Regions from separate parts of the Bacillus sp. YH3-2-B2 genome, predicted to be linked through region 2. Evidence: predicted binding sites of a transcription regulator. Region 2 holds the regulator's gene; each other region holds the start of a gene.
The links. The regulator LexA, encoded in region 2, represses DNA repair genes until DNA is damaged. The targets are predictions, from matches to a motif close to CGAACATATGTTCG.
Positions count from the first base shown of each region.

Region 1: the regulator LexA is predicted to act here: its motif matches at 2,481-2,494, upstream of recA (recombinase RecA).
Region 3: the regulator LexA is predicted to act here: its motif matches at 3,424-3,437, upstream of ruvA (Holliday junction branch migration protein RuvA).

Region 1 is NZ_JBSJQE010000001.1:815,989-823,317, forward strand. It holds gene ACWJJX_RS04090 (helix-turn-helix domain-containing protein) at 1-472, shown strand, start outside; gene pgsA (CDP-diacylglycerol--glycerol-3-phosphate 3-phosphatidyltransferase) at 546-1,127, shown strand; gene ACWJJX_RS04100 (competence/damage-inducible protein A) at 1,145-2,395, shown strand; gene recA (recombinase RecA) at 2,566-3,609, shown strand; gene ACWJJX_RS04110 (serine hydrolase domain-containing protein) at 3,777-4,958, shown strand; gene rny (ribonuclease Y) at 5,251-6,810, shown strand; gene ACWJJX_RS04120 (TIGR00282 family metallophosphoesterase) at 6,871-7,329, shown strand, end outside.
Region 2 is NZ_JBSJQE010000001.1:961,076-968,404, reverse strand. It holds gene ACWJJX_RS04565 (cytochrome c biogenesis protein CcdA) at 1-687, opposite strand, end outside; gene ACWJJX_RS04560 (aspartyl-phosphate phosphatase Spo0E family protein) at 889-1,062, shown strand; gene ACWJJX_RS04555 (YneF family protein) at 1,136-1,354, opposite strand; gene sirA (sporulation inhibitor of replication protein SirA) at 1,440-1,886, opposite strand; gene tkt (transketolase) at 2,038-4,041, opposite strand; gene ACWJJX_RS04540 (DUF896 domain-containing protein) at 4,208-4,441, opposite strand; gene ACWJJX_RS04535 (YneB family resolvase-like protein) at 4,510-5,160, opposite strand; gene yneA (cell division suppressor protein YneA) at 5,176-5,487, opposite strand; gene lexA (transcriptional repressor LexA) at 5,645-6,265, shown strand; gene ACWJJX_RS04520 (hypothetical protein) at 6,605-7,033, opposite strand; gene ACWJJX_RS04515 (YndM family protein) at 7,175-7,329, shown strand, end outside.
Region 3 is NZ_JBSJQE010000003.1:634,487-641,815, forward strand. It holds gene tgt (tRNA guanosine(34) transglycosylase Tgt) at 1-464, opposite strand, end outside; gene queA (tRNA preQ1(34) S-adenosylmethionine ribosyltransferase-isomerase QueA) at 492-1,520, opposite strand; gene ACWJJX_RS13365 (DUF2905 domain-containing protein) at 1,546-1,746, opposite strand; gene ruvB (Holliday junction branch migration DNA helicase RuvB) at 1,739-2,743, opposite strand; gene ruvA (Holliday junction branch migration protein RuvA) at 2,754-3,359, opposite strand; gene ACWJJX_RS13380 (intercompartmental signaling factor BofC) at 3,495-4,004, opposite strand; gene ACWJJX_RS13385 (hypothetical protein) at 4,136-4,255, opposite strand; gene ACWJJX_RS13390 (YhcN/YlaJ family sporulation lipoprotein) at 4,389-4,982, opposite strand; gene safA (spore coat assembly protein SafA) at 5,130-6,335, opposite strand; gene nadA (quinolinate synthase NadA) at 6,462-7,329, opposite strand, start outside.

The DNA.
Region 1 (7,329 bases), 150 kb from region 2:
CGTCACCCAAAGTGAGAGCAAGTATGAGATTCCTAAGGATTCTGCGCTGAAAAACGACGGCAATACAAACGACGAAGCGCAATCTGACAGCAAAAAAGACAAAAAGGACACAAAAGCGTCAGAGCAGAAAAAGAAAGAAAAAAGCAGCGATAAGACGGAGATCAAAGCGGCCGGGACGGAAGGCTCGGCTTCTTCATACAACGTCTCCGGGGCAGATAAGTATAAGCTTGAACTGATTGCTTCTGACAGCGCATGGATCCGCGTCCGTGATGACAGCGGCGGTTCTTTAAAAGAAGGAACGCTGCAAAAAGGCGAAACCTTTAAAAAAGACGTCACGGATCAAAAGCAGATTGAAATCCGCACGGGCTATGCCCCTAACCTGAAAATTAAAATCAACGGAGAGGTTCTGTCCTATGAACTCAATCCGCATGATGTGATGGCGCAGACCATCACAATCAAGATGAAAAAATAAAAGGGGAAAAGTCATCTGAACGATTAAGATGACTTTTTCTTCACGTCCGAGTACATATTATTGGAGGGGCTTTATGTTTAACTTACCGAATAAAATCACACTGGCAAGAATCGCTTTAATTCCTGTATTTATGATTATCATGCTTGTTCCTTTTCATTGGGGCAGCGTTCATATAGGGGATGAATCGATTCCGGTCGCGCATCTTACGGGAGCTGTTTTATTCATTATCGCATCAACGACTGACTGGGTGGATGGCTACTACGCCAGAAAACTGAACCTCGTGACAAACTTCGGGAAATTTTTAGATCCGCTGGCTGACAAACTGCTGGTGTCCGCGGCATTAATTACGCTTGTGCAATTTGACCTTGCGCCGGCGTGGATGGTCATCATCATCATCAGCCGCGAATTTGCCGTAACGGGATTAAGACTTGTGCTGGCGGGAACGGGGGAAGTTGTAGCCGCCAATATGCTGGGGAAAATTAAAACATGGGCCCAGATCATCGCTGTTGCCGCGCTTTTGCTGCATAATCTTCCGTTTGAGCTCGTTTCTTTCCCGTTCGGCGATATCGCTTTATGGGTGGCCGTGCTCTTCACAGTCATTTCCGGCTGGGATTATTTTGCGAAGAACTGGGATGCGTTAAAAACATCTAACTAAGGAAGAAGGACTTAAAGATGGAAATAGCAAAAAAAGCAGAAATCATTGCGGTCGGCTCGGAGCTTCTGCTCGGCCAGATCGCCAATACGAACGCGCAGTTTATCAGTAAAGAGCTGGCGGAAATCGGTGTAAACGTGTTTTACCATACCGCTGTCGGTGACAATCCGGAGCGGCTTAAGCAAGTCATCCGCATTGCCGAAGAGCGCTCAGACCTGATTATTTTTTCAGGCGGCCTCGGACCGACCAAGGACGATTTAACGAAAGAAACCATTGCAAACACACTGGGGCGCCCGCTCGTTCTGAATGACGAAGCGTTCCGGTCGATCGAAGAATATTTCGCGAAAACAAAACGGACCATGTCGCCGAATAACCGCAAACAGGCGCTCGTCATTGAGGGCTCGGACATTTTGGCGAATCATTTCGGCATGGCGCCGGGAATGCTTGCAGAGCACGGCTCAAGGCTTTATATGCTGCTTCCCGGACCGCCGAGCGAGCTGCGTCCGATGTTTGAAAATGAAGCGAAGCCGCTGCTTCTTAAAAAGCTCGGTTCTAATGAGAAAATCGTTTCAACCGTGCTGCGGTTTTTCGGAATCGGTGAATCCCAGCTTGAAGCTGATTTAGAAGATATCATTGACGCGCAGACGAATCCGACGATTGCGCCGCTTGCTGCTGACGGCGAGGTCACGCTGCGTTTAACGGCGAAACATGCTGACGAAAAAGAAACAGAACGGCTTTTAAAAGAAACGGAAGCCGCCATTTTAGAACGTGTCGGTGAATTTTTCTACGGATATGATGATACGTCCCTGGTGAAGGAGCTTTCAAAAGCATGCAGACAAAACAAAATCACGATTTCTTCTGCCGAAAGCTTTACAGGCGGCCTGTTTTCAGAGTGGGTGACTGATTTAAGCGGTGCGTCTCAACTATTTGCAGGGGGCGTTGTCTGCTATTCCGACAGCGTGAAACAGCATGTGCTCGGCGTGAAAGCTGAGACGCTCGCAGAAAGCGGAGCGGTCAGCAAAGAGTGTGCGAAAGAGCTTGCAGCCGGTGTGAGAAAGCTGACCGGAAGCGATATCGGCATCAGCTTTACCGGAGTTGCGGGCCCCGATCCGCAGGAAGGGCATGCGCCGGGCCGCGTCTTTATCGGCATTTCAGCGGAAGGAAAAGAAGAGGTGCACGAATTTCACTTTGCCGGCTCAAGAACCGGAATCAGAAAGCGCGCCGCTAAATACGGCTGCCATCTCATTTTAAAAATGCTGGATCAAAAATAAAGTTTTAAAGAGCCGTTTTCTCTGATTTTTAAGTTTTATAAGGGAAATTATGCTCTTTTGCAGAAAAGCGAACGCGGAAAAAATCCGAATATGCGTTCGCTTTTTTCTTGGCAAATGCCAGTAAACAAGGTATAGTATATGTAGTGGCAAGATAAAGGAGGAAAAAATAAATGAGTGATCGTCAGGCAGCCTTAGATATGGCTCTTAAGCAAATAGAAAAACAATTCGGCAAAGGTTCCATCATGAAGCTCGGAGAAAAAACGGATACAAGAATTTCAACGGTGCCAAGCGGCTCCCTTGCACTTGATACCGCTCTCGGAATAGGCGGATACCCGCGCGGACGGATTATTGAAGTATACGGACCTGAAAGTTCAGGTAAAACGACTGTAGCGCTTCACGCAATCGCTGAGGTTCAAGAAAAAGGCGGACAGGCCGCATTTATTGATGCTGAGCATGCTCTTGATCCTGTTTACGCGCAAAAGCTCGGTGTCAATATCGAAGAGCTTCTGCTTTCTCAGCCGGATACGGGAGAGCAGGCGCTTGAGATTGCTGAAGCGCTGGTGCGAAGCGGAGCTGTTGATATCGTAGTCGTTGACTCTGTTGCGGCGCTTGTTCCAAAAGCTGAAATTGAAGGTGACATGGGTGATTCACACGTCGGTTTACAGGCGCGTCTTATGTCTCAGGCGCTCCGTAAGCTTTCCGGCGCCATCAATAAATCTAAAACAATCGCAATCTTTATTAACCAGATTCGTGAAAAAGTCGGCGTTATGTTCGGAAATCCGGAGACGACACCGGGCGGCCGCGCGCTGAAATTCTATTCTTCCGTGCGCCTTGAAGTGCGCCGTGCCGAGCAATTAAAGCAGGGTAACGACGTCATGGGGAATAAAACGAGAATTAAAGTCGTAAAAAACAAAGTCGCTCCTCCGTTCCGTACGGCTGAAGTGGACATTATGTACGGTGAAGGAATCTCCAAAGAAGGGGAAATCATCGACCTTGGAACTGAACTGGATATCGTGCAAAAAAGCGGTTCGTGGTATTCTTATGAAGAAGAACGCCTCGGTCAGGGCCGTGAAAACGCCAAGCAGTTCTTAAAAGAAAATAAAGACATCATGCTGATGATTCAGGAACAAATCCGTGAATATTACGGTTTAGACAATAACGGTGTAACGGACAAAGCGGAAGAAGTTCAGGAAGAGATGGAATTAGAAGAATAAAAACACGATCAAAAGAGCGGAGTAAGCAATTTCCGCTCTTTTTTTTGTGTGTTTCAAAAAACACTGGCTGTTTCGGAAAATTTTATCTGGAATGTTACAACTTTTTTCACCCTTCACTCGTCTAACATCATGGCGAAAGTTGAAATTATATCTGAGGAGGAAAAAAGATGACGAGCCCCCGCCGCACAAGAATAAATAAAAAAAGAAAGAAGAAGCTGATGAAAACGGGAGGGCTGTTTCTTTTTCTGCTGCTTGTCACTGTTTTTATTATGATCTGGACCGTCACAGCGCATCATCGGGAGAAGGAATCCGTTAAAAATGCTCCCGCCGCTCAATCTGATACTTCAAAAGACCAGACTCAACAGAAAAAAGAAAAGACGCAAAAAGAGAAAACACCTAAATCAATCGATCGCAATAAACAGATCAGCAATTACTTGCAACAGATCGGGTTCAGCGGCACAGCAATGATCGTAAAAGATGGAAAAGTTGTGCTGAAAAAAGGCTTTGGCTATGCGGACCGAAAACAAAAAATTAAAAACAATCCGGAGACATCATATTATATCGGTTCTTCACAAAAAGCGTTAATCGCGACGGCTGTCCTGCAGCTTGAAGAAAAAGGGCTGCTGCAGACGAGTGACCCCGTCAGTACATACTTGCCGAATTTTCCTAACGGCACGCGCATTACATTGAAAAACCTGCTCAATCATACGTCCGGCATAAACGGGCATATTGAGGGTCGGGGACCGATTTCTCCAATTGATTTAATCAAGGATATAGAATACCGCGGAATTAAACGGCAGCCCGGGGTTTGGGATTACAGGGATTCCAACTATTCAGTGCTTGCTTATATCGTATCTCAGGTCAGCGGGGAGTCTTATGAACAATATATAAAAGAACACGTGTTCAAACCGGCCGGAATGAAGCATGCCGGATTTTACAAAACATTTGCTGAAGCCAAATATCCTGCCGTCGGCTACAAAGTCGATGAGAGCGGCAGTCTTGTAACGCCGCACCTTTTGGACTTATCGCAGCTGTACGGGGCGGGCGACATGTATATGAGCGCTGAAGATCTCTATAAATTTGATAAAGCGATCGTAAACGGCACGCTCCTTTCAAAAGAAAGCTTCACAAAAATGTTTACAGCAGGAAGCAGTGCCGCTTACGGGATGGGGTTTTACATTGATCCGGGAAGCTATTCCAATCACGGTGTTATGCCCGGTTACAACATTTTGAACAGCTTCAGCCATTCGGCAAGCAAATATGTCATATTACTGTCAAACATTCAGAATAACGCCAAATTAGGACAGGTAAACAATAGAATTTACCAATTGCTTAACCAGGCGGACTGACAGAGCCGTCATTCACGAAAAGCGGAGGAAGGTATGGTATGATATATACATGGGCAACGATCCGAGCTGAAGGCGAATCGTTAAGCTGGCAAGCTTGACAAGTATTTCCGACACAATTACAATGAAGTTGTAACATTTGTTTTTTTAACATGATTGTTAAACCATTTAAACTTGACAAGGGCATGAGAGACTCATTCCCTGTGAAGGTTCTGTATGTTGAGAAAATCAGACAATGTACATGCCGGCACTTATTTAAGCAAAAACCAAGTTCATAGCAAGAGGAGGTGAAAGTATGACCCCAATGACGGTTCTCATCTCCATTTTGCTGACTCTGCTCGGTTTAGTTGTTGGCTACTATGTTCGTAAAACCATTGCCGAAGCAAAGATTGCGGGCGCACGCGGTGCTGCCGAGCAAATCCTTGAAGATGCAAAGCGTGATGCTGAAGCACTGAAAAAAGAAGCTCTGCTTGAAGCAAAGGACGAAATCCATACACTTCGAATAGATGCTGAACAGGAAGTTCGTGAAAGACGAAATGAGCTTCAAAAACAAGAAAACCGTTTACTTCAAAAAGAAGAAAATCTTGACCGTAAACACGAAGGAATTGATAAACGGGAAGCGATGTTGGAGAAGAAAGATCATTCTCTGAATGAACGACAACAACATATTGAAGAGATGGAAAGCAAAGTGGATGAGATGATTCGTATGCAGCAGTCAGAACTCGAACGCATTTCGAGCCTGACACGGGATGAAGCGAAACAAATCATTCTTGACCGGGTTGAAAATGAGCTTTCACATGACATCGCCATCATGACAAAAGAAACCGAAAACCGTGCGAAAGAAGAGGCAGATAAAAAGGCGAAAAACATTCTGTCGCTTGCTTTGCAGCGCTGTGCAGCAGATCATGTTGCCGAAACGACGGTATCGGTCGTCAATCTTCCGAATGATGAGATGAAAGGACGTATCATCGGCCGTGAAGGGCGTAACATTCGTACGCTTGAAACGCTTACAGGTATTGACCTGATTATTGATGACACACCTGAAGCAGTCATTCTTTCCGGATTTGATCCGATCAGACGGGAGACGGCAAGAATTGCTCTTGATAAACTCGTTCAGGATGGCCGTATTCATCCGGCGCGCATTGAAGAAATGGTTGAAAAATCCCGCCGTGAGGTTGATGACTATATCCGGGAAATGGGTGAGCAGACGACGTTTGAAGTCGGCGTTCACGGACTCCACCCGGATCTGATCAAGATCCTCGGCCGGTTGAAATTCCGTACAAGCTACGGGCAGAACGTACTGAAACATTCTATGGAAGTTGCGTTTTTAGCCGGTTTAATGGCTTCCGAGCTTGGAGAAGATGCAAAGCTTGCCAAGCGGGCCGGTCTTCTGCATGACATCGGTAAAGCAATTGACCATGAAGTGGAAGGAAGCCACGTGGAAATCGGAGTGGAGCTTGCGACCAAATATAAAGAGCATCCAGTCGTCATTAACAGTATTGCGTCACACCACGGAGACGAAGAGCCGACTTCCATTATCGCCGTTCTGGTCGCTGCCGCTGATGCACTGTCAGCCGCAAGACCGGGCGCGAGAAGTGAAACGCTCGAAAACTATATCCGCAGACTTGAAAAGCTTGAAGAAATCTCCGAGTCTTACGAAGGTGTTGAAAAATCATTTGCGATTCAGGCCGGCCGTGAAGTTCGCATCATGGTGAAACCGGACTCCATTAATGATTTAGAAGCCCATCGTTTGGCGCGTGATATCCGTAAACGAATTGAGGACGAGCTTGATTATCCGGGACACATTAAAGTGACCGTGATCAGAGAAACTCGAGCCGTAGAGTATGCAAAATAAAGTGATGCTTAGCGCATCACTTTATTTTTTTGAGTCCCTGAAAAGGAAGGAATGGAATGTATGAGAATTTTATTTATCGGAGATGTTGTCGGTTCCCCGGGCCGCGACATGGTAAAAGAATATGTCCCGAAACTGAAAGCGAAACATAAACCGCATTTTACAATTATTAACGGAGAAAATGCAGCACACGGAAAAGGACTGACAGAAAAGATCTACCACAGCCTTATGGAAGCGGGAGCAGATGCCATTACAATGGGAAACCATACGTGGGATAAAAGAGAGATCTTCGACTTTATTGATGATGTGCCGCATCTTGTCCGGCCGGCGAATTTCCCGGAAGGTACGCCGGGCAAAGGCATTACTTATATTAAATCGAACGGAAAAGAGCTTGCCGTCATTAATTTACAGGGACGGACGTTTCTTCCGCCGCTTGATGATCCGTTTGCTAAAGCGGATGAATTAATAGAAGAAGCGAAAAAGCGCACGCCGTACATTTTTATTGATTTTCACGCCGAAGCG
Region 2 (7,329 bases):
GAAAAGATTTGACAGAACGATCAGAATGTAGCTCATCCAGTTAAAAAACAGCATAACTCCGATCAGAATCATAAGAATGCCGCCGATTTTCATGATCAGCAGCTGATGCTTGCGAATCCAATTCATTCTGGTAATAAAAAATGAAAGAACAAGAAAAGGAATCGCAAATCCGAGAACATATAAAAACATATACGGCACTGCTGAAGAAGGATTTGTATTTGCCAGCGAAAACACGGCTCCTAAAATAGGCCCGCTGCACGGCGACCATCCGGCTGCAAACGCAAGACCGATCAGAACCGAACCGATAAACCCCTCCGGACGGCGCTTAAAGTGAATGCGCCGCTCTTTCATCATGAATTTCGGCTGAAACACGCCAGCAGTAATCAGCCCGAAAAGGATCAGCATGATAGCGCCAAACTGGCGGATTGCTTCATGATATTGGGTAAAAAAACTGCCGATAAACGAAGTTCCATATCCCAATGCGATAAAAATCACGGAGAAACCAAGCAAAAAACAAAGTGTATGCACGAGGCCACGCTTTTGCAGCATCACCTTTTCTGTTTTCACCTCGTCCATACTGACACCAGTTATGTAAGATAAAAAGGCGGGGTACAGCGGCAGACAGCATGGAGAAATGAAAGACAGAAATCCGGCCCCAAACGTCAGAAAGTAATTAAAACTCACGATGACACACTCCCTTCGAGTTATGACAAAATCATTTCATTTTTTTAACACTTTCCCGAGAAGGATTACTTTTTATAGAAAAAGCTTATATAATTTAATTTGACATCGAGATATTATACTCCTTCTTATTTGAAAAACAGTATAAATGTGGATATAATAATAGCGACTCAGGTGAAAGATTTATGTATGAAAGGATATATCCCTGTGATTAGAGAGCATCTATTAAATGAAATTGAAAAAAAACGGGCAGAGCTGCTTAAAATCGTCATGACAAACGGAATGACATCAAACATTACGATAGAACTCAGCCAGGAGCTTGACCACCTTCTCATACAATACCAAAAAGAACTGCACACCGGCAGTTGGGGTGAAACATGACGCCAAAATAAAAAACCCTCTCCGGGTTTTTTATTTTTATAACCATGTATCTCTATATCATAATCTGTACGTATTATTTCGCTTGATTATTCATGGCTTTCATCATTTGATTAATTTTCTTTTGAGAAGGTTTCATTCCCATTTGCATCATCATCATGCGTAACATTTGTTCATTAATAGGCGGATTCTTTTTCAAATAGCTCATCATATATTTACGAGCAATAAAAAACCCGAGTGCAACACCTATGAGCAATGCGACAACGCCCACTAGGATGCCAACCCATAAAGTCATTTTATTTCCTCCTTCATGTTGTCTAGTTTAAAGTGTACTAAACCAAAGGCTATTATACAACATTTACATCTCTTTTTCCTCGTTTTTAGACAAAATTTCTTTCTCTGACCGGATTTAACCACCCGTAGCGCCGTGTCTTGAAATCCATTGCAAGAAAACAGGGGCTGATTTTACGCAGAATCTCAAAGAAAATCGTTTCCGCCTCATAATCTCCCGAAGCCGCAATCTCAATTAAACTGTCTTTCATCATGAAGGTGGCGCGGCCCTTTTCTCCGGGCAGTGTAAGCCGGTAAATGGAATCCAAACGGCTGTAACTCATTCGGTTTAAATGCAGCTGGAGCCGCTGATGCATATGTATCACCGGAATCGGTTCCGTTATATATTGAACTTGCTTTTCTGTCATTTGATATTCCTGGGGTGTCAGATCTGTCCAATGATAGTCTCGAAACAACTCAAACATAGCCGTTTCCCGCCCGAAGTAGTGGTTCGCAAACTCATCCTTTATCAGGTGCGTATAGTAATGACGTTCCATTTCCTCATCCCCTTTTAGAGCGCTTCGTTATTGCTTTCTATTATACAAAAGGAGAAAAGAAAGAATTGTCTATTACTGTTACGCCGCCCCTTCTATTTTTGTCGCATAAACAGGAAAAAGAGGATGATTTGACTCATCCTCTTTTGTCTCGTTATTTGTTTAGAAGTTTTTTCACGCGGTCAACTACGTTTTCTGCAGTAAACCCGTATTCTTTCATAATTGTTTCTCCCGGAGCTGAAGCACCGAAACGGTCAATTGCGAGAACGTCTCCTTCAAGACCGGTAAATTTGCCCCATCCGAAGCTTGAACCCATTTCGATCGCAAGACGTTTCGTCACATTCGGAGGAAGCACGCTGTTTTTGTACTCAGCCGATTGTTTTTCAAAGCGGTCCCAGCTCGGCATGCTGACTACAGATACGTGAATGTTTTCTTCAGCCAGTTTCGCTTGAGCTTCGATCGCAAGTCCGACTTCAGAACCTGTCGCTAAAAGAAGAGCGGCCGGTGATTCCGTTTGGGCTTTGGAAACGATATAAGCCCCTTTTTCCACGCCCGCATACGCTTCTTCAGCCTGCTGATCAATCGTCGGCAGGTTTTGGCGTGTCAATACAAGAGCTGTCGGATGATCTTGGCTTTGAACGGCAACCTTCCATGCAGCTGCGGTTTCATTTCCGTCAGCAGGTCTGATCACAGATAGGTTAGGAAGTGCGCGTAAAGAAGCAAGCTGCTCAATCGGTTCGTGAGTCGGCCCGTCTTCTCCTACGGCAATACTGTCATGCGTGAATACATAAGTGACAGGGAGTCCCATCAATGATGCCAGACGAATGGCAGGTCTTAAATAATCAGAGAATACAAAGAATGTGCCGCCAAATACGCGGAGGCCGCCGTGAAGCGCCATTCCGTTTAATGCAGCGCCCATCGCAAATTCACGGACACCGAACCAGAAGTTTTTCCCGGCGTAGTCTTTGGCCGTGAAGTCTCCTCCATTTTTGATTGTCGTTTTATTTGAACCCGCAAGGTCAGCAGATCCCCCGACAAAGAAAGGAATTTTCTTGGCGATCCCGTTCAGCACCTCACCTGAAGATGCGCGGGAAGCAAGGCTGCTGCCTTTTTCATAAACGGGAACTTCCTGATCCCAGTCTTTAGGAAGCTCGCCTTTTATGCCGAGTGACAGCTGTTCAGCAAGTTCAGGATATTTTTCTTTATAAGCCGCGAACAGTTCATTCCATTCCTGTTCTTTTTTCGAGCCGGCTTCTTTTACAGCTTGATTGAAATGCCCGTATACTTCTTCCGGAACATAAAAATCTTCTTCAAACGTCCAAGCATACGCTTCTTTTGTCAGCTTGCTCTCTTCTAGTCCTAACGGAGCACCGTGGACGCCGGATGTGCCCGCGCGGTTTGGAGAACCGAAACCGATCGTGGTTTTCACTTCAATCAAAGTCGGTTTTTTATCATTCTGGCGCGCTTTTTCAATGGCAGCCGTCAATTCAGCGATGTTGTTTCCGTCCTCAACATAAAGAACTTCCCAGTTCATTGCTTCAAAACGCTGCTTTACATTTTCAGAGAAAGAGCGGTCTAAATCGCCGTCTAAGGAAATGTCATTAGAATCGTATAATACGATCAGGCGGCCTAATTCAAGATGGCCTGCAAGAGAAGCGGCTTCGGAAGAAATGCCTTCCATTAAATCGCCGTCTCCGCAAATACTGTATGTATAATGATCAACTACGTTGAATGAATCACGGTTATATGTCTCAGCCAGATGGCGTTCTGCAATTGCCATTCCCACTGCCATTGCAATACCCTGTCCAAGCGGCCCGGTCGTTGCGTCTACTCCGGCTGTATGCCCGAACTCCGGATGTCCCGGTGTTTTGCTTCCCCATTGACGGAACTGTTTCAAGTCTTCAATGCTGAGGTCATATCCGCTTAAATGCAGCATGCTGTATAAAAGCATTGAACCGTGGCCTGCTGATAAAACAAAGCGGTCGCGGTTAAACCAGCCCGGATTCTGCGGATTTACATTCATAAATTTCGTCCACAGCGTGTATGCCATCGGAGCGGCTCCCATCGGCATGCCCGGGTGTCCGGAATTCGCTTTTTCAATTGCGTCTATAGATAGTGTACGAATGGTGGCAACTGATTTCTTTTCAATTGTATCCATTATAATCCCCTTCCTTATTGTTGTACCTTTTCATCATAAAGCGATGCTGACTTTTTCTCAACTCTTTCAGCTTAAATTTGAGATAAACTTGTTGAAAATTGTCGTAAAGCACATCCTGATATTAGTATATACGAAAAAAGAATACGTATTGCCGTATTCTTTCTGTTTAGTGAAGATTATTTTTCTGTTGTTCTCTTTTTAATTTTTCAGGGGTGACATCGTTGCCTTCCGGATCAATCACTTTTACGCTCTTTAACGTATTTTTCATTGAGGAGCGGAATCCTTTCAAATACTCCTGGCGAAGCTTTTGCTGTTCAGCTTTTTCCTCATCCGTTATCGTGTTTGATTTAGCTTTTTGAGCCAATTCGTTAATTCTTGCGATTTTTTCTTTAGAAATCATAATAAGCTCCTTTGGTGCGTGTTGATTATATACTACTAAAACGCAGTCTTTTTTACAACTGATGCGCGTCAGCTGCCTTCTGTGTCTGCGGTATATTCCTGAAACCGCCGGTGAACCGTGGCTTTGGACACGTCATAGCCGAATCCTCTTAGGGTCGCTGCGATTTCTGCAAAGGTAAGCTTGTTGGCTCTCAGCCTGATAATTTCCGAAACCGGAACCTCTTTTTTTTCTTTTCCGCTGTTTTCATGTCTGTTTTTCAGATTCCGTTCAGGTTTGTAGCCGTTTTTCACGGCTCTTTTCATTCCCCGCCGGATTTTCATATTGTGAATTTTCCTTTGATATTCCTCAACAATACTGACGATTTCAAGTACCATCGAATCAGCTTCGGAAAGCTCCAGTTCACCTTTATGAGCCGTCGTATATATCTTTACGTTCTCCCTGTAAATACAATGCAAAAGCGCAATCTTGGCGTTTCCTCTTCCCAATCTCGTTTCGTCCTGCACCAATATCGCGTCAATATGTGATTTTTTAATTTCATCAAGCATTTCAAATACTCCGTCGCGATCCATTTCATAACCGCTGGCTTTCTCAGAAATGACTTTCACGACTTCCATGCCGTTTGCAGCAGCGATCTCACTGAGCTCTTCTTCCTGTCTTTTTAATGACGTTTGCTGCTGTTCTTTGTTTGTGCTTACGCGGGCATAAATGAGCGCCTTCATTTCTCTCTTTCCTCTCTAATTGACAATGGCCAGCTGATATACGGCCGGATGCTTCTTCTTAACCGGAAGAATAAGTTCGTCTCCGGGCTTTATATCAGCAGTTTGGAGATGATTATTCTCCGTCACCCACTCAATGAAATCTTCTTTATTAATGTGTTTCTTTTCTGCTACATGATCCGCAAGTGACCAGAGTGTATCGCCGTCCTGAACCTTTATTTTAACATATTGGCTGAGGGACTGATCATTTCCCGCACATGAGACAAGTAAAATAGCGGCACTTAAAATCGCAGTAAACAGCCCGACAAATATGATAGATTCTTTCGCCATGTAAATAACCTCCGATAAGAATGTTTGTTCGCTTTTTATATCTTTCAGTATATACGAACAAATGTTTCTGTCAATCGTTTTTTTCGAACCTATGTTTGTACTGTCAGGAAAATCATGCTATAATCTACTTAAAAATCGACGTTTTGAGGTGCGAAATATGACGAAGCTATCAAAAAGGCAGCTTGATATCCTGCGTTTTATTAAAGAAGAGGTAAAAACGAAAGGATATCCGCCTTCTGTAAGAGAGATAGGAGAAGCAGTAGGACTGGCTTCCAGTTCAACCGTGCACGGCCATTTGGCGCGGCTGGAGACAAAAGGCCTGATCAGACGGGACCCTACTAAACCGAGGGCGATTGAGGTATTGGATGAAGAAGAAGTCCATATTCCGAAAAGCCAGGTCGTAAACGTTCCGGTCATCGGGAAAGTGACGGCGGGTATTCCGATTACGGCTGTTGAAAATATCGACGAGTATTTTCCGCTTCCTGACCGGATGGTTCCTCCGGGCGAACATGTCTTTATGTTAGAAATCATGGGAGAAAGTATGATTGACGCCGGCATTTTTGACAAAGATTACGTCATTGTCAAACAGCAGAACACGGCCAATAACGGAGAAATCGTCGTAGCTATGACCGAAGATGATGAAGCGACGGTTAAGCGCTTCTATAAAGAAGACAATTATGTTCGGCTGCAGCCGGAAAATCCGACGATGGAGCCGATTATCCTGCAAAACGTAAGCATTTTGGGAAAAGTGATCGGCGTATTCAGAGCCGTCCATTAATTCTATTAAACTTCATTTATCGTAAAAAACCCCTTACAGAGGGGTTTTTTTGCATAAAAAAAGCAGATTCGCCCTGGCTTAAGAAACGAATCTGCTAAGGAGGAAAAACTTACATTCTTATTATCCGACATCACACTTTTGAAGTCAACTAATAATGTTTCCCTCAAGAAACTTTTCATCCATTTTTCAACTTTTTATATATTTGTGCGTGATGAATTTGATTTTTTATCTTTTCTTTGGGCAGGTACGTCAAAAATTCAACTATGAATATTTAGTACATAGTGCAATAAGTTAAATATAAATATAAAAAAACCCGCTGCCTTTAGCGAGTATCTATTTTCAATCAAAATGATAATATTCTACACCGTAAAACCCTTTAATATAGACGGGACCACAGACGTTTGAAGAACTTTCAACCAGAATCCTGTATTTGTGATACGGATCAATTGATTTTTTATCCTGGGCACTGAGGTTTAGCCAGCTGCCGCTGTAGTTTTTAGAACTTAATGTATAAAAATTTCCGTTCAGCGCCATCCGCTGGAGTTTCATGCTTAAACCGCACGAAGAGTTGTTCATTATGGTGAACTTATAGCCTAAAAAATAATCGTCGGCAGCTACAGTCCCCGGATTTTCAATATGAAACTCTTTTGCGTTTCCCTCCAAAGTGAAGCTTGTTTTTGATCCGAATTCAGTGGTAGCCGCTTTAGCTGAGTGTATTCCGCTAAAACATAATAAAAAAACAGCAATACATATCCAATATTTTTTCATTTGCATCCCCCTTTTTACATATTTTAACTTGTGAATCCTGTGATGTCTATTCACATTTTACTTTATAACCACTATATACCAGTTTAAAAATTTGCGGATTGCTTACAATGAAGACTAAACGAAATAACGAAGGTGGTTCAAATGAAACACGTAATTGCTTTCGCTTCTAAAACGGCGCTCACACTTGCTTTACTGTACATTGTTCTGGATCTTATGTACCAAGTAACCTTTTTAAACGTTCTGTTTATTACAGTGATCTTAAGTTTAATCACTTATTTTGCGGGTGATTGCATGAT
Region 3 (7,329 bases), on a different contig from region 2:
TACGGCGGACACTCATCAAACGCCATCATGATATCAGAGCCGAGGGCGTTTTGAATTTCCATCGCTTTTTCCGGAGATAAAAACAGCTTGTCTCCGTTTAAGTGATTGCGGAAATGAACGCCTTCTTCTTCTATATTACGAAACTTGCTCAATGAAAAGACCTGAAAACCGCCGGAATCTGTTAAAATCGCGCGGTCCCAGTTCATAAACTTATGAAGCCCGCCCGCTTCTTTTACAATGTCGTGTCCCGGGCGGAGCCATAAATGGTACGTATTGCTTAAAATAATGCCCGCATCCATAGATTTCAGCTCATCCGGAGACATCGTCTTTACCGTAGCAAGCGTGCCGACCGGCATAAATACAGGCGTCTCAAAGGAGCCGTGGGGCGTATGAACTCTGCCCAGCCGCGCTCCCGTTTGTTTGCATTCCTTTATAAATTCATAACGTATCGGTTGTTCAGCCACTTTGTATGAGGCCTCCTGTCATTCAAATTAGATAATCAGCATGGCGTCGCCAAAGCTGAAGAAACGGTATTCCTCTTCTACCGCATGACGGTAGGCGGAAAGAACATGCTCTCTGCCGGCAAGCGCAGAAACGAGCATGATAAGGGAAGATTTCGGCAGATGAAAATTGGTGATCATGCCGTCAATCGCTTTAAATTCATATCCCGGATAAATGAAGATGGACGTCCAGCCGCTTGAAGCGGTAAATACGCCGTCATGCTCGCCGGCAATGGTTTCCAGGGTGCGCGTTGATGTCGTCCCGACCGACACGATGCGCCCTCCCGCCTTTCTGACCTCGTTTAAAGAGGCGGCGGTTTCTTCCGTCATTTCATAAAATTCCGCGTGCATGTTATGCTCTTCCACATCATCCGCACTGACCGGGCGGAATGTGCCGAGTCCCACATGAAGTGTGATAAATTCAATCCGCACACCCTTTTGCTGCAGCTCGTCCAGAATCTCTTCCGTAAAATGAAGTCCGGCCGTCGGAGCTGCGGCAGATCCGATTTCTTTTGAAAAGACGGTCTGATACCGTTCTTTATCATCAAGCTGCTCTTTAATATAAGGAGGCAGCGGCATTTCACCGAGTGATTCAAGCACTTCGTAAAAAATCCCGTCATACCGGAATTCTATTTTTCTGCCTCCGTGATCAAGCTCCTCCGTGCAGACCGCTGTCAGCCGGCCGTCGCCAAATGTCAGGACCGTTCCTTTTTTTACGCGTTTCGCCGGCTTTACGAGCGTTTCCCATGTATCATTTTCTTCCTGTTTTAATAACAGAAGCTCCACTTTCGCTCCCGTATCTTCTTTTGTGCCGAATAATCTTGCAGGCAGCACACGGGTATTGTTCAAGACGAGACAATCCCCTTCATTAAAAAAGCTTACAATCTCTTTAAACGAACTGTCCGTCAGCCCGCCCGTCTGTTTGTTGAGCACCATCAGCCGTGATGCGTCACGCTCTTTCAGCGGCACTTGGGCAATGAGGCGTTCAGGCAGTTCAAAATCAAATAAATCGACTTTCATCATTTCACCTTTATTCTATCTATTGTTATTTCATTCTGCCGAAAAAATTAAGCAGAATGGATAGTATCACACTGATCACAATACAAGTGACAACGGGAAAGAAAAATGTAACATTTCCCTTCTTAACGAAAATATCTCCGGGCAGCCTTCCGACAAAGTGCCAGACTGCGCCGGCAATAAGCAAAACGGCACCGAGAACCATGAGAACCTTCGGAAAGTCAGTCACGGGCGGGCGCCTCCAATCGAAAATGTTCATACACAGCCGGAGTCACGACCCGTCCCCTCGGCGTCCTCTGGAGAAATCCGATCTGCAGCAGATACGGTTCGTACACATCCTCTATTGTATGCGGTTCTTCGCCGATTGTCGCGGAAATCGTATCAAGGCCGACAGGACCGCCGCTGAATTTTTCGATCATGCCCATCAGCAGCTTATGGTCGATATGGTCAAGGCCGAGCGCATCGACTTGAAGACGTTCGAGCGCGTCGTGAGCGATTTCTTCCGTGATGCGGCTGTCGCCGAGCACCTGGGCAAAATCTCTCACCCTTCTGAGAAGCCGGTTTGCAACCCGCGGCGTTCCCCTTGACCGTCTGGCGATCTCCAGAGCCGGAGCTTCTTCGATATCCACTTCAAAAACGTCAGCCGTTCTTGACACGATATCTGTCAGCTCTTCCTGCGTATAGTATTCAAGGCGCGACAGCACCCCGAACCGGTCTCTGAGCGGTGCGGTCAATAATCCGACCCTTGTCGTCGCTCCTACAAGCGTAAAAGGGGGAAGGTCGAGACGGACGGAGCGGGCGGACGGGCCTTTTCCAATGACGATATCAAGGCAGAAATCCTCCATCGCCGGGTACAGCACTTCCTCAATCGAGCGGTTCAGCCTGTGAATTTCGTCTATAAACAGCACATCCCCTGGTTCGAGCGCCGTCAAAATGGCTGCCAAATCTCCCGGTCTTTCGATGGCGGGACCTGACGTCGTCCGCATCTCCACACCCATCTCATTGGCCACGATAGACGCAAGCGTTGTTTTCCCGAGACCCGGAGGCCCGTATAAAAGAACGTGGTCCAGCGTTTCCTGCCTCATTTTCGCCGCATCGATAAACACGCGCAGATTTTCTTTCACCTTCTTTTGGCCGATATACTGGGCGAGATTCTGCGGCCTGAGGCTTTGCTCGATTATTGATTCATGGCTGTCTGCTTCACTTGAAACGAGCCGTTCATCCATGAACATCACCTTACTTTAATAATTTTTGCAATGCTTTTTTCACATATTGATCTGTTGAAAGCGCCGTTTCCTCTTTTAAGTGAGGAAGCACTTTTTTAATTTCTTTTTCGGCGTAGCCGAGAACCCTAAGCGCTTCAAGCGCCTCGTCAAGCGCCGTTTCAGCCTCTTGTTTTTCAATGCGCGCTTCATGATTGAACAGGTTGTCAATCATTTCAGGCACGACGTCGGCCAGTTTGCCTTTCAAATCAAGAATAATCTGCCGCGCCGTTTTTTTGCCCACACCCGGAAATTTCACCAAAAAGGCTTCATCTTCCTGTTCGATCGCTTCGATGACGGCTCCGGGGTCACCGGAACCGAGGATGGCGAGCGCCCCTTTCGGCCCGATGCCGGTGACGTTCAGCAGCTTTGTGAAAAGCGCTTTTTCTTCCCGGGTTGAAAAACCGTACAAAGAAAAGGCGTCTTCTTTTATATGATGATACGTAAAAATGGTCTCTTGATTGCTTACCTTATAAATAAACGGGTTCGGAGTGAAGACCTGATAGCCGATTCCGCCGTTTTCAATCACGATGTATTGGGGAGATACATAATCAATCGTCCCCTTCACGAATTCAATCACACCTATTCACCTCTTTGACTGCTTATCATTGTAACACAAAAACAGCCAAAGTCTTATAGAAAAGTTAACGTATGTTCGCTTTGACACCTTCCATTCAGAAAAAAAAAGACATGTGTCACATGTCTTGCGTCAAAGTCAGCCGCTGTAAGTCTTAATATGATCGATCACGCTCTCAAACTCCGCTTTTGTCCTGTACGGTATGCCGTGTTCCAAGTGCTTTTGCAATCGGCTTTCCAGCCTTTCTATATCAATCTGGAAGAAAGATTGAATCGGCTCGGCCAGCGATCCGGGACGGCCGTGAAAAGTGGAGATGACGCCTCCGTCCGTGACGCCGATATAACCGTTAACCTTACTGAGCGGAGAAATGTCATCAACATGCTTACGGAAAAGGACGAAGCCTTTTTTCTGCTCAACGAGCGTCCAGCCCGCATATGCGGCCCAAAAATCCTCCATCGCCAAAACGGTTTCATCCGTATGTTCGATGCCGACATCACCGTCCAGATAGACCTTTTCCAGCTGGACGTGCACCCGAAGCGGCCCGTAATGCTCAACCTCCGCCCCGTATGCGCCTTTTCCTCCGCAAATCAGGACTGCAGCCGATAAGATAAGCATAAACAATAGACGAGCACCGCAAATTCGTTTCACCAATAACACCTCTTTATTCAATCAAACTCTTGATGCTAGTTTGACCAAAGATGCCGGTGCTTAACCGTTTTCTTTCATTTGTCTGTTTCAGCCGAAAAAAAGCAGCCTCTATATGAGGGCTGCCCCGATGATTATGCCCGGCCGGCTGAAATCAGTTTCATTTGTCCGGGCGTCAGTTTGAGCCGGTATCCCCTTACGGTCAGATACACAGTTTTTGCTCCGCGGCTTTTGTCATGCTCCGTTTTTTTCATTCCGGCCCCTCCGTTACGTTTTATTACTTTTATGTTACCACCGCAACATAAAGAGCGTTTTAAGAATATGTAAAGAAATGATGAAGCTTTATCCATAAAAATACTGCCGGATGAAATCATCCGGCAGTCCCGTTTAACGGCTGTTTCTGTTCATGTCTTGCAGCTTTGTAAAAGTAGCGTTGTCGGTAAACACTTGAATTGTACGGCCGTCCGCAAATTTTTTGGCCGCATGTTTGACATGTTTATCATCATTTTTCGTAAAAGGATGATTTGTTCTGACGGCAATGACGACTCTCGTGTCAGTCACGATGACCTGACTATCCTGTACGCCTTTTACTTTTTTCACGCGGTTTGCAACTTTTGCCGCCAGCCTGATGTTTTCGGCGTTGTCATACCCATTATAAGACATTGCTGCCGGCGGCGTATTGACATTTCGGCCGTTATATGTGCCGTCCGTCGTTAACGGAACCCCGTCATTAGGCGCATACTGGTCGGACACGTTTGTCGTATTATGACGGCCGTTTCGGTTTTCCATCATTTCAGAAACGGGTCCTTGATGGTCCATTCCGTACTGGCGTCTGCCGTTATCATTATCATTCGAATAATATCCGACCGGACGTGTTGACTGATTGTAGCGTCCGTCATTCATGGCATTATTTGCTCCGCATGCCGTTAAGCTTGCCGTCACGGCTAAAACGCCTGCGATCGTCATCAGTTTTTTACCCAATGGAAAAACCCCCCGTGGATTCATCGCTGTTTGAGCGTTTTCCGCTCATGTTTAGGATGTGCGGCCGACGGCGGGTTTAAGCTTGTCAGTTATGTCCATTCCTCAGTTGGACATAAAAAAAGGAACGACATACATCGTCCCGAAACATTAATCTTCTTCTTCCTCCGGCCGTCCGAATACTTGATTTGGACTCGGCTGATTCGGCGCGGCATTAGGATTTGCTCCGCCGTAAGGCATAAAATATCCGGCGTTTGCACCCACATTCGGATACGGCTGCACAGGCACATTTGCGTGATGGTGATGTGAACCGTGGTGATGATGGTGGTGGTGATGTGAATCATGGCAGCCGCAATCATCATCCTTATATTTTCCATCATGATGAGGCGCGTTTGCGTAATGTGACGAATATCCGCCGTAATACGGCATTTGACCGTACGGAGCACCGCCGAAACCTGATGCAGAACCATCATAATGCTCTGCATTTTCATGGGCCTGGTTCTCATATTCACCGTAACCCGCTTGCGGCCCAAATCCCGGATGATGGAATCCGTGATGATGGAATCCGTACGGTAATGGCATCGGCATTACCGGAAAGCCTCCATAACCTCCTCCAAAACCGCCGAAACCTCCGCCTACCGGGAAGCACGGATGGCATAGTCCCGAACCCGGCAGCATCGGTGTCACCGGAACCGGACAAGGACAAGGCATGCACGGCATCGGGTAATGCATAAAAGGCGGTTCAACGGCCGGCATATTCGGAAACGGGACATTCGGAATGTTTGGCATGTTCGGCAGATGATAAGCGGCGTTTTCTTCTTCCATCTTTCCGGCTTCAGGCGCCTTCGGCATATTCGGGTAATTCGCGTTTTCCATGTTGATCATTTCCTCCTGTTGTGGAATGTTATTGTCATGCTCTTTTTCTTTCGGCTCGACAAAATGTGTCACCGGTTCCTCCGGCTTAGGAGGCGACCACGGCTGAAACAGCTGATTGGACGGATAATATTGGTTCATATCAGCTTCCGGCAGCACATTTTCATGCTTTTCAGGGATTGGCGGCACATACGGAATTGACGGCTTCGGTTCTTCCGGTATGGTGTCTTCAATGTCCACAACTGATTTCGGTTTTTCTTTGGCATATGGATGCTCATGCTTATGCGCAGACGTTCCGAAGCCGGCCTTGGGCTCTTTTCTGACCGGAACGGCTTCTGAAGGCACCTTTATCTTCATTCCAGGCATAATTAAGTCTGGATTGCTAAGCTGATGATTCAGTTTTTTTAACTCTTCAAGATCAACTCCGTATTTTTCAGCTATTTTCCAGAGCGAATCGCCTTTTTGAACGATATGAATTTTCAACGTTTTCCCCTCCTATGCACAAAACGTGAACGGTACATTTGTCATTACAATACGTTTCTTCACACTATATGCCGGTGGACTGGGCATGATGATAAAAAATTTGGGAAGGAGGGGAAATTTTTATGATTACGTATGACTCAGCATTCTGTTCAAAGCACGAAGCGCTTCTGTCCGAACCGCTTCCGGAACTTTAATGACACCCTTCGGCTCGCCTTTTTCAAGCTGCTCAAGCGACCACAATAAATGCGGCAGGTCGATTCTGTTCATTGTCAGACACGGACACATATCGGGATTCAATGATTCAATCTGTTTATCCGGGTGCGAGTGAATGAGGCGCTGAACAAGATTCATTTCCGTGCCGATCGCCCACTTGCTTCCCGGTTCTGCCTGTTCAATCGTATCAATAATATATTTGGTAGACCCGCTGTCGTCACTGAGCGAGACCACTTCCCGCGAACATTCCGGATGAACGATAATGCGGATGCCGGAATCCCGCTGCCGCAGCTGAGAAATATTTTCCGCTGTAAACTTTTCGTGTACGGAGCAATGCCCTTTCCAAAGGATGACTTTAATGTTTTCCGGATGTTCAGTAAGCAATCGGTTCTGCCCCGGGTCCCATACAGCCATTTCTGTCAGCGGAATGCCGAGGTCATAGGCCGTATTTCTGCCTAAATGCTGATCCGGCAAAAATAAAATTCTTTCTTTTTGTTTAAAAGCCCATTTCAGCACACTCCGGGCATTCGAAGAGGTGACGGTCGCTCCTCCGTGCCGTCCGACGAATGCTTTAATTTCCGCCGTCGAGTTAACATATGTTAACGGAATGATGGTGTTACCGTACAGTTCTTGAAGCTCTTGCCATGCTTTGTCCGTCTGCTGAATATCTGCCATATCAGCCATCGAGCATCCGGCGCGCATGTCAGGCAAAATGACGGTTTGGTTATCATCAGTCAGCATATCAGCGGTTTCCGCCATAAAATGCACGCCGCAAAACACA